One region of the Lysinibacillus sp. PWR01 genome, then DNA from elsewhere that is predicted to be linked to it. Evidence: riboswitches for the same ligand, from Rfam matches in the RefSeq annotation. Region 1 holds a riboswitch; the other holds the start of a gene.
The links. Region 1 has a riboswitch for thiamine pyrophosphate ahead of thiC (phosphomethylpyrimidine synthase ThiC). Riboswitches for the same ligand answer to the same signal wherever they lie in the genome.
Positions count from the first base shown of each region.

Region 1 (5,828 bases):
TCCGTGACCCATTACACTTTACAGATTTAAACCACGTGGTAAAACGTGACCCACGTACAAATATGAAAAATGCCAACTCTAACTGGGATTTCTGGACTTCATTACCTGAAGCACTTCATCAAGTGACAATTGTTATGTCTGACCGTGGTATTCCAGCTGGTTACCGCAATATGCACGGTTTTGGATCTCATACGTATAGCTTTATCAATGCTGATAATGAGCGCGTTTGGGTTAAGTTCCACTTCCGTACAGAGCAAGGCATTAAAAACTTAACTGGTGCCGAGGCGAATGAGATTATTGGTCAAGACCGTGAATCTTCACAACGTGATTTATATGAAGCCATCGAAAAAGGCGATTTCCCTAAATGGAAAATGTATATTCAGGTTATGACAGAGGAGCAAGCTCGTGAGCTACCATACAACCCATTCGATTTAACAAAAGTATGGTATAAAAAAGATTTCCCATTAATTCCTGTAGGTGAGTTTGAGTTAAATAAAAACCCGGACAACTACTTTGCAGAAGTGGAACAAGCTGCATTTGCACCATCTAACATCATCCCTGGTATTAGCTTCTCACCAGATAAAATGTTACAAGGTCGTATTTTTGCCTATGCGGATGCACAACGCTATCGTTTAGGAGTAAACCACTATATGCTTCCTGTTAACGCACCAAAATGCCCATTCCGTACTTTCCACCGCGATGGAGCAATGCGCTTTGACGGCAACCTTGGTTCAACTTTAGGCTATGAACCAAATAGCTATGGTGAATGGGAGCATAACTTAGACCATAAAGAGCCTGAATTACGCATTGATGGTCATGCAGGTATTCATGACTTCCGTGAAGACGATAATAATTACTTTGAACAACCAGGTAAACTATTCCGTCTATTGACTGCGGAAGAGCAACAACGCCTATTTGAAAATACAGCGAATGATATGGCTTCTGTTGAAGAATTCATCAAGCGTCGTCACATCCTTCACTGCTATCTAGCTGATCCAGCATACGGTGAAGGTGTTGCAAAAGCGATGGGTCTTTCATTAGAAGGTATGGACCTTACAAACCCATATGTAAAACAACCAACAAACGTTTAATATTCCACTTATTATTGATATCCAAATCCAACTTTTACTCCATGTGAATCCATCATTCACATGGAGTTTTTTGATTAAGAAAAGGCCTATGTCTATAATTTGACATAAGCCTTTTCTTTCATTATTGGTAAATTTGACTACCTGCTTTTTTAAACTCTTCCGCCTTATCCTTCATACCTTGATGGATCGCTTCAGTAGTATTTAAATCCTTTTCTTTAGCATAATTACGGATATCCTGTGAAATTCTCATACTACAGAATTTAGGACCGCACATAGAACAAAAGTGCGCTGTTTTTGCTCCCTCTGCTGGCAGTGTCTCATCATGATATTCCACTGCGCGTTCTGGATCTAATGACAGATTGAATTGATCACGCCAACGGAATTCAAAACGTGCTTTAGACAGTGCATCGTCTCGTTGTTGTGCACCAGGATGCCCTTTTGCTAAATCAGCAGCATGTGCAGCAATTTTATAAGTAATAACACCTACGCGAACGTCCTCACGATTCGGTAAGCCAAGATGCTCTTTCGGTGTCACATAACAAAGCATCGCTGTACCAAACCAGCCAATCATCGCTGCACCAATGGCTGAGGTAATATGATCATAACCCGGAGCAATATCTGTTGTTAGTGGGCCTAATGTATAGAAGGGCGCTTCCTTACAAACCTCTAATTGCTTATCCATATTTTCTTTTATGAGATGCATCGGTACATGACCTGGCCCTTCAACCATCACCTGAACATCATGCTTCCAAGCAATTTGCGTTAGTTCACCTAGTGTTTCAAGCTCTGCAAATTGTGCCTCGTCATTGGCATCTGCAATTGATCCTGGACGTAAACCATCACCTAAGGAAAAAGCAACATCATAAGCTTTCATAATTTCACAGATTTCCTCAAAGTGTGTATAAAGAAAATTCTCTTGATGATGATATAAACACCACTGTGCCATTATAGAACCCCCACGAGATACAATGCCTGTTACACGATTTACCGTAAGCGGTACATAGCGTAAAAGGACACCTGCATGAATGGTGAAATAATCAACACCCTGCTCGGCTTGTTCAATAAGGGTATCACGATATACCTCCCATGTTAAATCCTCTGCTATGCCATTCACTTTCTCTAAAGCCTGATAAATTGGCACAGTTCCCACTGGCACTGCAGCATTTCGAATAATCCATTCTCTCGTTGTATGAATATGCTTACCTGTCGATAGATCCATAATATTATCTGCACCCCATCGAGTTGCCCACGTCATTTTCTCAACTTCTTCTGCAATGGACGAAGATACCGCCGAATTCCCAATGTTTGCATTGATTTTCACATGGAAATTACGGCCAATAATCATTGGCTCTGCCTCAGGGTGATTGATATTAGAAGGCATAATAGCTCGCCCTGCTGCAATTTCTGAACGAACAAATTCAGGGTCCATATTTTCACGGATGGCTACGAACTCCATTTCAGGTGTTATAATGCCATTTCGCGCATAATGAAGCTGTGTTACATTTTTACCTTTTTTAGCACGTAAAGGCTTTCTTGCTAATTCAGGAAAGACATTTTCATGATTACGGGGGTCATCTGCACGACGAAAACCATTATCCTCTGGTTTAATCGTACGCCCCTCATATTCTTCAACATCCCCTCGTTCTTCTATCCATGTGCGTCGTAAAACTGGTAAACCTTTTGTAATATCCGCTTGATAGGCCGGATCTGTGTAAGGACCACTCGTATCATATACTCGAATAGGTGCATTTTCTTCATTTCCAAAACTTCCTGTTGTGGGACTTAATGCGATTTCACGCATAGGTACTAAAATATCGGGGCGTGATCCTTCCACATATACTTTTTTGCTTCCTTCAAAGCTGGACATAATCGTAATATTCTTTTCACTAATTGCTGACATGAGCTACTTCTCTCCCTTAAATATATTTTGATACAAGGACCGAATCTAGCTCACCCCAACAATCAAATAAATAAAAGCCGAATCCAAAATAATTATTTGGATCCGGCCATGAATGTAAAGGTCTATTAATTGCATACTCTGCAATAGCTTCTTAACTTTCCCACGCTGGTATGAGCCAGATCAGGTCCAAAGGGTCAAGAAACCTCTAAGCGTTTCCCTCTCAGCCTGACTCATCAGACTCCCCTAGTTAATACTATTTAGTTTGATGCTAGTGTAGCAGATATTACTAAGAGATGGAAGTTATATTTTTTATCTTTCAACTAACTAGGTAAATAATACTTCTGCAAAATAAATCACAATTGTTACGGTTATACAGCTCACAATAGTTGAAAATAAAACAGCTTGCGCGGCTGTTGCTGATTCTACATCATATTCCAATGCTAGACTAGAGCTATTACGAGATGTTGGAAAGGCACTGGCTATAAACAGTGATTGTGCGACGACTCCATCTAATCCCAATACATAAATAATGACTAATGCAACAGCTGGTCCAATAATTAATCGTGTAAAACAGCTGACAAAGACCGTTTTATTAAACATTGATTTGATCTCAAGTTGTGACAATTGCGCACCCAAGGTAATTAATGCCACAGCAATAAATCCATCTGCCACATGCTCTACCGGTATTTTGATAAACTGCGGTATACCGATATCAAAATAGTTCATAGCAACGCCTATAATCAGTGCATGAATAATGGGCATTTTAAAGAAATCTTTGATGATTGTCATACCCGACTTCGTAGAGGAAATTAAATTGTACAAACCATATGTATAAGTAGTCATATTTTGAAAGATTACAAGCATGACCTGAATGGCTACGCCAATAGGTTGCGTGGCAAAAATCATTTGAGCCACTGGAATACCGTAATTGCCAGAATTAATAAGCACCACACTATTTTTAAAGACTGCTGCCTCTGTTTTGGCTAAACCTAGCCCTTTCGCCATCAAATGACTGAGTATCATTTGACTACCGATAAAGAGCACAATAAATAATCCGACTTCTCCCAGAACAGATAATTCTACATGTGTTTCATATAAATTTACAAAAACAGCCGCTGGCATAAAGCAATATGTAATAAGCTGAGACAATGCTTTTAAGTTAAAGCGAAATTTCTTTTGTAGTATAGCGCCTATTACAAGTAACACTAAAATAGGTACAACAATTTGAAAGAAAATCATTCCGAGATACATCATATCAATGTCCCCCTTCCAGTGTTAATAGTAGTGCTGAATTCTTTTTAGGTCAATTTCTCTTACCTTCACAATAAAAGAAAGACTGCCTCTATATTGAAGGCAGCCTTTCCTTTTAAGCAAGCTTAAATCGATTTACAACTTCTTGTAGCTCATTTGAAATATCGTTCATACTTTGAATAGACTCTGCTACTTTTTGTAATTCTGCTTGTTGATCCATAGCAGAAGCACTTACTTGTTCTGCAGAAGCTGCTGTTTGCTCTGAAATAGCCGAAATACTTTGGATGGACATGATTGCCTGATTTTTATGCTCTAACATACTAGATAGTTTATTCATTAATTCACTAATAGAATTCGCAATTGAACCTGACAAGTCACTGCTATCTTTAAATGCTAGTTGCGTGCTTTGTACTGACTCATTTTGAGCGTGCATTAAATCTGCATTAGATGCAATGACTGCAACCGTTTGCTGAGAATTTTCAAGAATGCTTTCTACTGTACTCTTGATAATTTCTGTTTCATTCTTAGATTGTTCCGCCAGCTTTCTAACTTCCTCTGCAACTACCGCAAATCCTTTACCATGTTCACCAGCACGTGCAGCCTCAATACTTGCGTTTAAAGCTAGCAGATTAGTCTGCTCGGTAACGCTCTGGATTGAAGCAATAATCTGATTAATATTCGCAATATTAGAGGCCAATGATTCCATTTGCTGCTGGATACGCCCATTCATCTCATTTGTCTCCATATTACGCTCCCGTAAGCTTTCAACTTCATGCAATCCTTTTTCTGTCGTTACACCTGTTTTATGAGATAGCTCATCCATTTCGTTGGAAAGAGCCGTAATGGCATCAATTTGATCAGATAAATCCATCATTCGATAATTTGTTTCTTCTGTATCCTCTGATTGCTTCGAAGCTCCTTGTGCAATTTCATTGATAGCTATAGAAACCTCCTGACTAGAAGCAACTACTTCATTAAACGCCTCATGTACCTGATTAGAAGATTGGTTCAATAACATCGTAGAATTAAGCACGGATTGAATCGCACTATTGGTTTTATCTAGCATATTATTATAAGCAATCGCCACTGCACCAATTTCATCAGACTTAATATATTTCTCTTCTACTTTTTGTGTTAAATCTCCCTCAGCCGCAGTTTCAATCGATGCACGTAAAAATTTAAGTGGCTTTAACTGTTTATAGATGAATAACACACTTGCTGCTGTCATCAAAACAACCATAATAATAGAAGCAATAATCGTAAATACAAATACATGATTATATGTCTCTAGAATCTTTGATTCAGCTAGCACGACTTGAACAGTCCATGTTTCGTCAATATCCTCTAAAATCATTGGAGCAAAAACATTATATGCTTTTTCCTTCAGTTGATTAGAATCAACGTATATACTTGTTAGCTCACCATTTTCCATTGTCTTACTAATACTTGTCCAAGTAGGATCCTCTTGCATATTGCGCCCAACTAGCTCTTCACCAAAACTGTTAGCTGTTAGCACACCTTTATTGGTAATAATTGCTGCGTAACCGCCTTCTGGGGCATTCGATTTTGTTAAATCATTTAAAAAA
Region 1 is NZ_JBHERJ010000104.1:13,092-18,919, forward strand. Features, by position in the region: gene ACEVFT_RS24655 (catalase) at 1-1,091, shown strand, start outside; gene thiC (phosphomethylpyrimidine synthase ThiC) at 1,213-2,991, opposite strand; TPP riboswitch at 3,132-3,246, opposite strand; gene ACEVFT_RS24665 (AEC family transporter) at 3,316-4,245, opposite strand; gene ACEVFT_RS24670 (methyl-accepting chemotaxis protein) at 4,358-5,828, opposite strand, start outside.

Region 2 (4,115 bases), on a different contig from region 1:
AGATGAAGTACTGGATGCTGTGTTGATGCGCTTAGACAAGCCTAATGTTAGTGTAGATGAATTGATGACGGTGATTAAAGGGCCAGATTTCCCAACTGGTGGTATCATTCAAGGTGTGGACGGCATCAAAAAGGCGTATGAAACAGGTCGCGGCAAAATCATTGTCCGTGCTCAAGCAGTTGTCGAACCAATCAAGGGTGGTAAAGAGCAAATTGTTATCACGGAGTTACCATACGATGTAAATAAAGCGAATCTTGTGAAAAAAATTGATGAGCAACGTGTAGATAAACGACTAGAAGGTATTGCGGAAATTCGAGATGAATCAGACCGTACAGGCTTACGTGTCGTGATTGAGCTGAAAAAGGATGTACCAGGGCAAGGAATTTTACAGTACTTGTTTAAAACAACGGATTTACAGGTAGCTTATAATTTTAATATGATTGCCATCCACAATCGTCGCCCAACGATGATGACATTGCCATTATTGCTGGACGCGTATATCGCCCATCAAAAAGAAGTAGTGACAAACCGCTCCATTTACGATTTACAAAAGGCAAAGGACCGTTCTCATATTGTAGAAGGCTTAATTAAAGCCCTTTCCATTTTAGATGAAGTGATTGCGACGATTCGTTCTTCTAATGATAAGAAGGATGCGAAGCTTAATTTACAAGCGAAGTTTGATTTTACAGAGGTACAAGCAGAGGCCATTGTAAGCCTACAATTATATCGTTTAACGAATACGGATATTACAGAGCTTCGTCAGGAACAGGACGAATTAAATAAGTTAATTGCCAAGCTAGAGGGCATTCTACAAAGTGAAGCCAAGCTAGTACGTGTTATTAAACAAGAGTTGCTAGACATTAAGAAACGCTTTACAGAGCCACGTCGCTCGAAGATTGAGCAAGAAATTGAAGAAATTAAAATTACATTAGATGTCCTTGTGCCAAGTGAAGAGGTTGTCGTGACAGTGACGAAGGACGGTTATATTAAACGTACATCGACACGTTCTCATGCCGCTTCAAACGGGCAAGATTTTGCCATGAAGGATTCGGATTATTTATTGTATGAAGCAAACTTAAATACACAGCACCATCTATTGCTGTTCACAAATCGTGGCAATTATATTTATCAACCTGTTCATGAGCTTCCTGACATACGCTGGAAGGACCTGGGCCAGCATATTTCCAGTATTGTCCCAACAGGGGAAGATGAATCGATTATTGCGGTCTATGGCTTTGAAACATTTGAACAGCCCAATACGTATGTCTTCACAGCCACAAAAGATGGTCAAATTAAGCGCTCACCACTCGCAGACTATGCGGTAACACGTTATTCAAAGCCAATTAAAACGATGAACGTCAAGGCTGGTGATGCGATGATCTATGCATCGTTTGTGACGGATGATGTAGAACTGATGCTAACAACGGATACAGCCTATGCGATTCGTTTCCCGATGGAGGAACTACCCGTTACAGGTGTGAAAACAGGCGGTGTGAAAGGGATCACGCTAAAAGATGGAGAAGCCTTAGTTGGTGTCAATGTGCTACAGCCTGATGTTACACAATATGTAGTGATTGTGACACAGCGTGGAGCCGTGAAGAAAATGAATGTCGCTGAAGTTGAAGTAGCAAGTCGTGCAAAACGCGGACTAAAAGTATTAACAGAGTTAAAAGCAAATCCTCACCGAATTGTAGCAGTTATACAAGCGACAGACGAGGAGCAGGTTGTGATTGAAACCGAAAAAGGCGTTCAAGAGGTAATTGCTGTACAAGCATTGTCTCGTGCAGATCGCCATTCCAACGGTTCGTTTAAAGTGGATATTGCAACAGATGGGGCGATTTCCCATGTATTAACAGCCAAAAAAGAACAAAAACCTAGCTAATATCATGCCCAGTCTCTTAGGAGAGCTGGGCTTTTGTCTTGAATACAATCGCTATTCAAAAATAGCACCTTGTCATTTAAGTGTAACTATGGGTATAATAATCATCGAAAAGTTCATAGCGAAAGAATGTAGGGGGGCTAGTAGTTGCTAGCTGAGATTGTGTCCGATAGACGCTGACCCTTTGAACCTGATTTGGCTCGTACCAGCGTAGGGAACATCTATTCAAAAAAGCAAAGTTTTGAAGAATGATTGTAATACGTCTGGGAGGAATCCTAGGCGTTTTTTTATGTTTTCAAGCAATAGTTTGAAAACCTTGTATACGCTTTCTTCTGGTGACAACATTCATTCATGAACACTTTCATATTACAAACTGGGAGGCTTTCGCATGAAAAAATGGTTATTTATTCTATTGGCAGCACTTTTGACTTTAGTGGGCTGTAGTGACAAGGAGGACAAGCAGGCAACTGACAAGCTGAAAAAGGTGTCTGTGGTACTGGATTGGACACCGAATACGAATCATACAGGTCTGTATGTCGCAAAAAAACTTGGTTATTTTGAGGAACAGGGCTTAGATGTTGAGATAATTATGCCTGGTGAGGCGGGCGCAGATCAGCTTGTTGCTTCTGGAAAGGCAGAATTTGGCGTGAGCTATCAGGAAGGCATTACACAGGCGCGTGTACAAGATGTGCCGCTGGTCTCTATCGCAGCGATTATTCAGCATAATACATCTGGCTTTGCTTCTATTGCATCAAAAGGCATTACATCGCCAAAGGATTTTGAAGGTAAAACTTATGGTGGTTGGGGTGCGCCATTAGAGCAAGCCGTTCTCCAATCATTAATGCAAACAGAAAAGGCAGATATCAATAAGCTAGATATCGTCAATGCAGGGGATTTAGATTTCTTCACAATGATGGAAAAAGACATTGATTTTGCTTGGATTTATTATGCATGGACTGGGATTGAAGCTGAGCTGCGTGGGGAAAAGATTAATATGCTGTATCTAACGGATTATAGTGATCAATTGGATTACTATACACCTGTTCTAGCTACGAATGAAAAAATGCTACAGGACAACCCTGATGTTGTCAAAGCCTTTGTTGCAGCTACATCAAAAGGCTATGAATACGCAATAGAAAACCCAAGTGAAGCAGCTGATATGTTAATCGAAGCGGCTCCTGATTTAGATAAAGAGCTAGTGCATAAAAGTCAGGAATGGCTGGCAGATAAATATCAGAATGATGCCAAGCAATGGGGAGAGCAAAAGCTTTCTGTGTGGGAAAACTATGCAAAATGGATGTCTAGCAATCATGTACTAGAGGGCGAGTTTGATGCGAAACAAGCCTTTACAAATGATTTCTTACCTAAAAAGGAGGCCAATTAAGATGGCAAATTCATTAATCAGTGTGCAAATCATACCAAAGACAGAGAAATATGAAGATGTTATACCTTATGTGGATGCAGCGATTGCTGTGATCGATGCTTCTGGCGTGAAATATGAGGTACATCCATTGGAAACAACGATGGAAGGCGAGCTTTCTACATTGCTCCAAATCATTGAAAAAATGAATGAGAAGATGATCGAGCTTGGTGCCATTAATGTTATTACACAAGTGAAAATTTTATATCAGCCAAAGGGTATTACGATGGATACATTAACGGAGAAATATCAGTAATGAAACGTGCATTGCAAAAGGGAAGGACGATAATTTTTATCGCCTTCCTCTTATTCATATGGGAACTAATCGTGCATTTTGCTGAAGTTCCACATTGGTTATTACCTGCGCCAAGTAGTATTTTGTGGGAAGCCTTTCAGTCGTATCAAACCTTTCTACCACATGTATTTGCTACGGTGCAATTAGCCTTACTAGGTCTGGCCATTGGCATTGCTTGTGGTCTAACGGTGTCGATTGTGTTGCATCGTTTTACATTCATTCGGGAGTTGTTTTATCCAATTCTTATTATGTCGCAAAATGTTCCCATTCTTGTCTTGGCACCATTGCTTATTATTTGGTTTGGCTTTGGCTTATTACCGAAGCTCATTATTATTTGCCTCGTGTGCTTTTTCCCAATTGTCATTGCAGCGATGGATGGATTTAGGCAAACGGCCCCTGAATTAAAGCATTATTTTGCCATGATCGGTGCTACCAAGGCACAAACCTTTTGGAAGCTGGAATGGCCTCATGCCTATCCAGCCATTTTCTCAGGCGTTAAAATTGCTGCTACATATAGTGTG
Region 2 is NZ_JBHERJ010000073.1:48,599-52,713, forward strand. Features, by position in the region: gene parC (DNA topoisomerase IV subunit A) at 1-1,882, shown strand, start outside; TPP riboswitch at 2,003-2,113, shown strand; gene ACEVFT_RS14925 (ABC transporter substrate-binding protein) at 2,268-3,263, shown strand; gene ACEVFT_RS14930 (thiamine-binding protein) at 3,265-3,555, shown strand; gene ACEVFT_RS14935 (ABC transporter permease) at 3,555-4,115, shown strand, end outside.
Region 2: another riboswitch for thiamine pyrophosphate. It lies ahead of ACEVFT_RS14925 (ABC transporter substrate-binding protein); the one in region 1 lies ahead of thiC (phosphomethylpyrimidine synthase ThiC).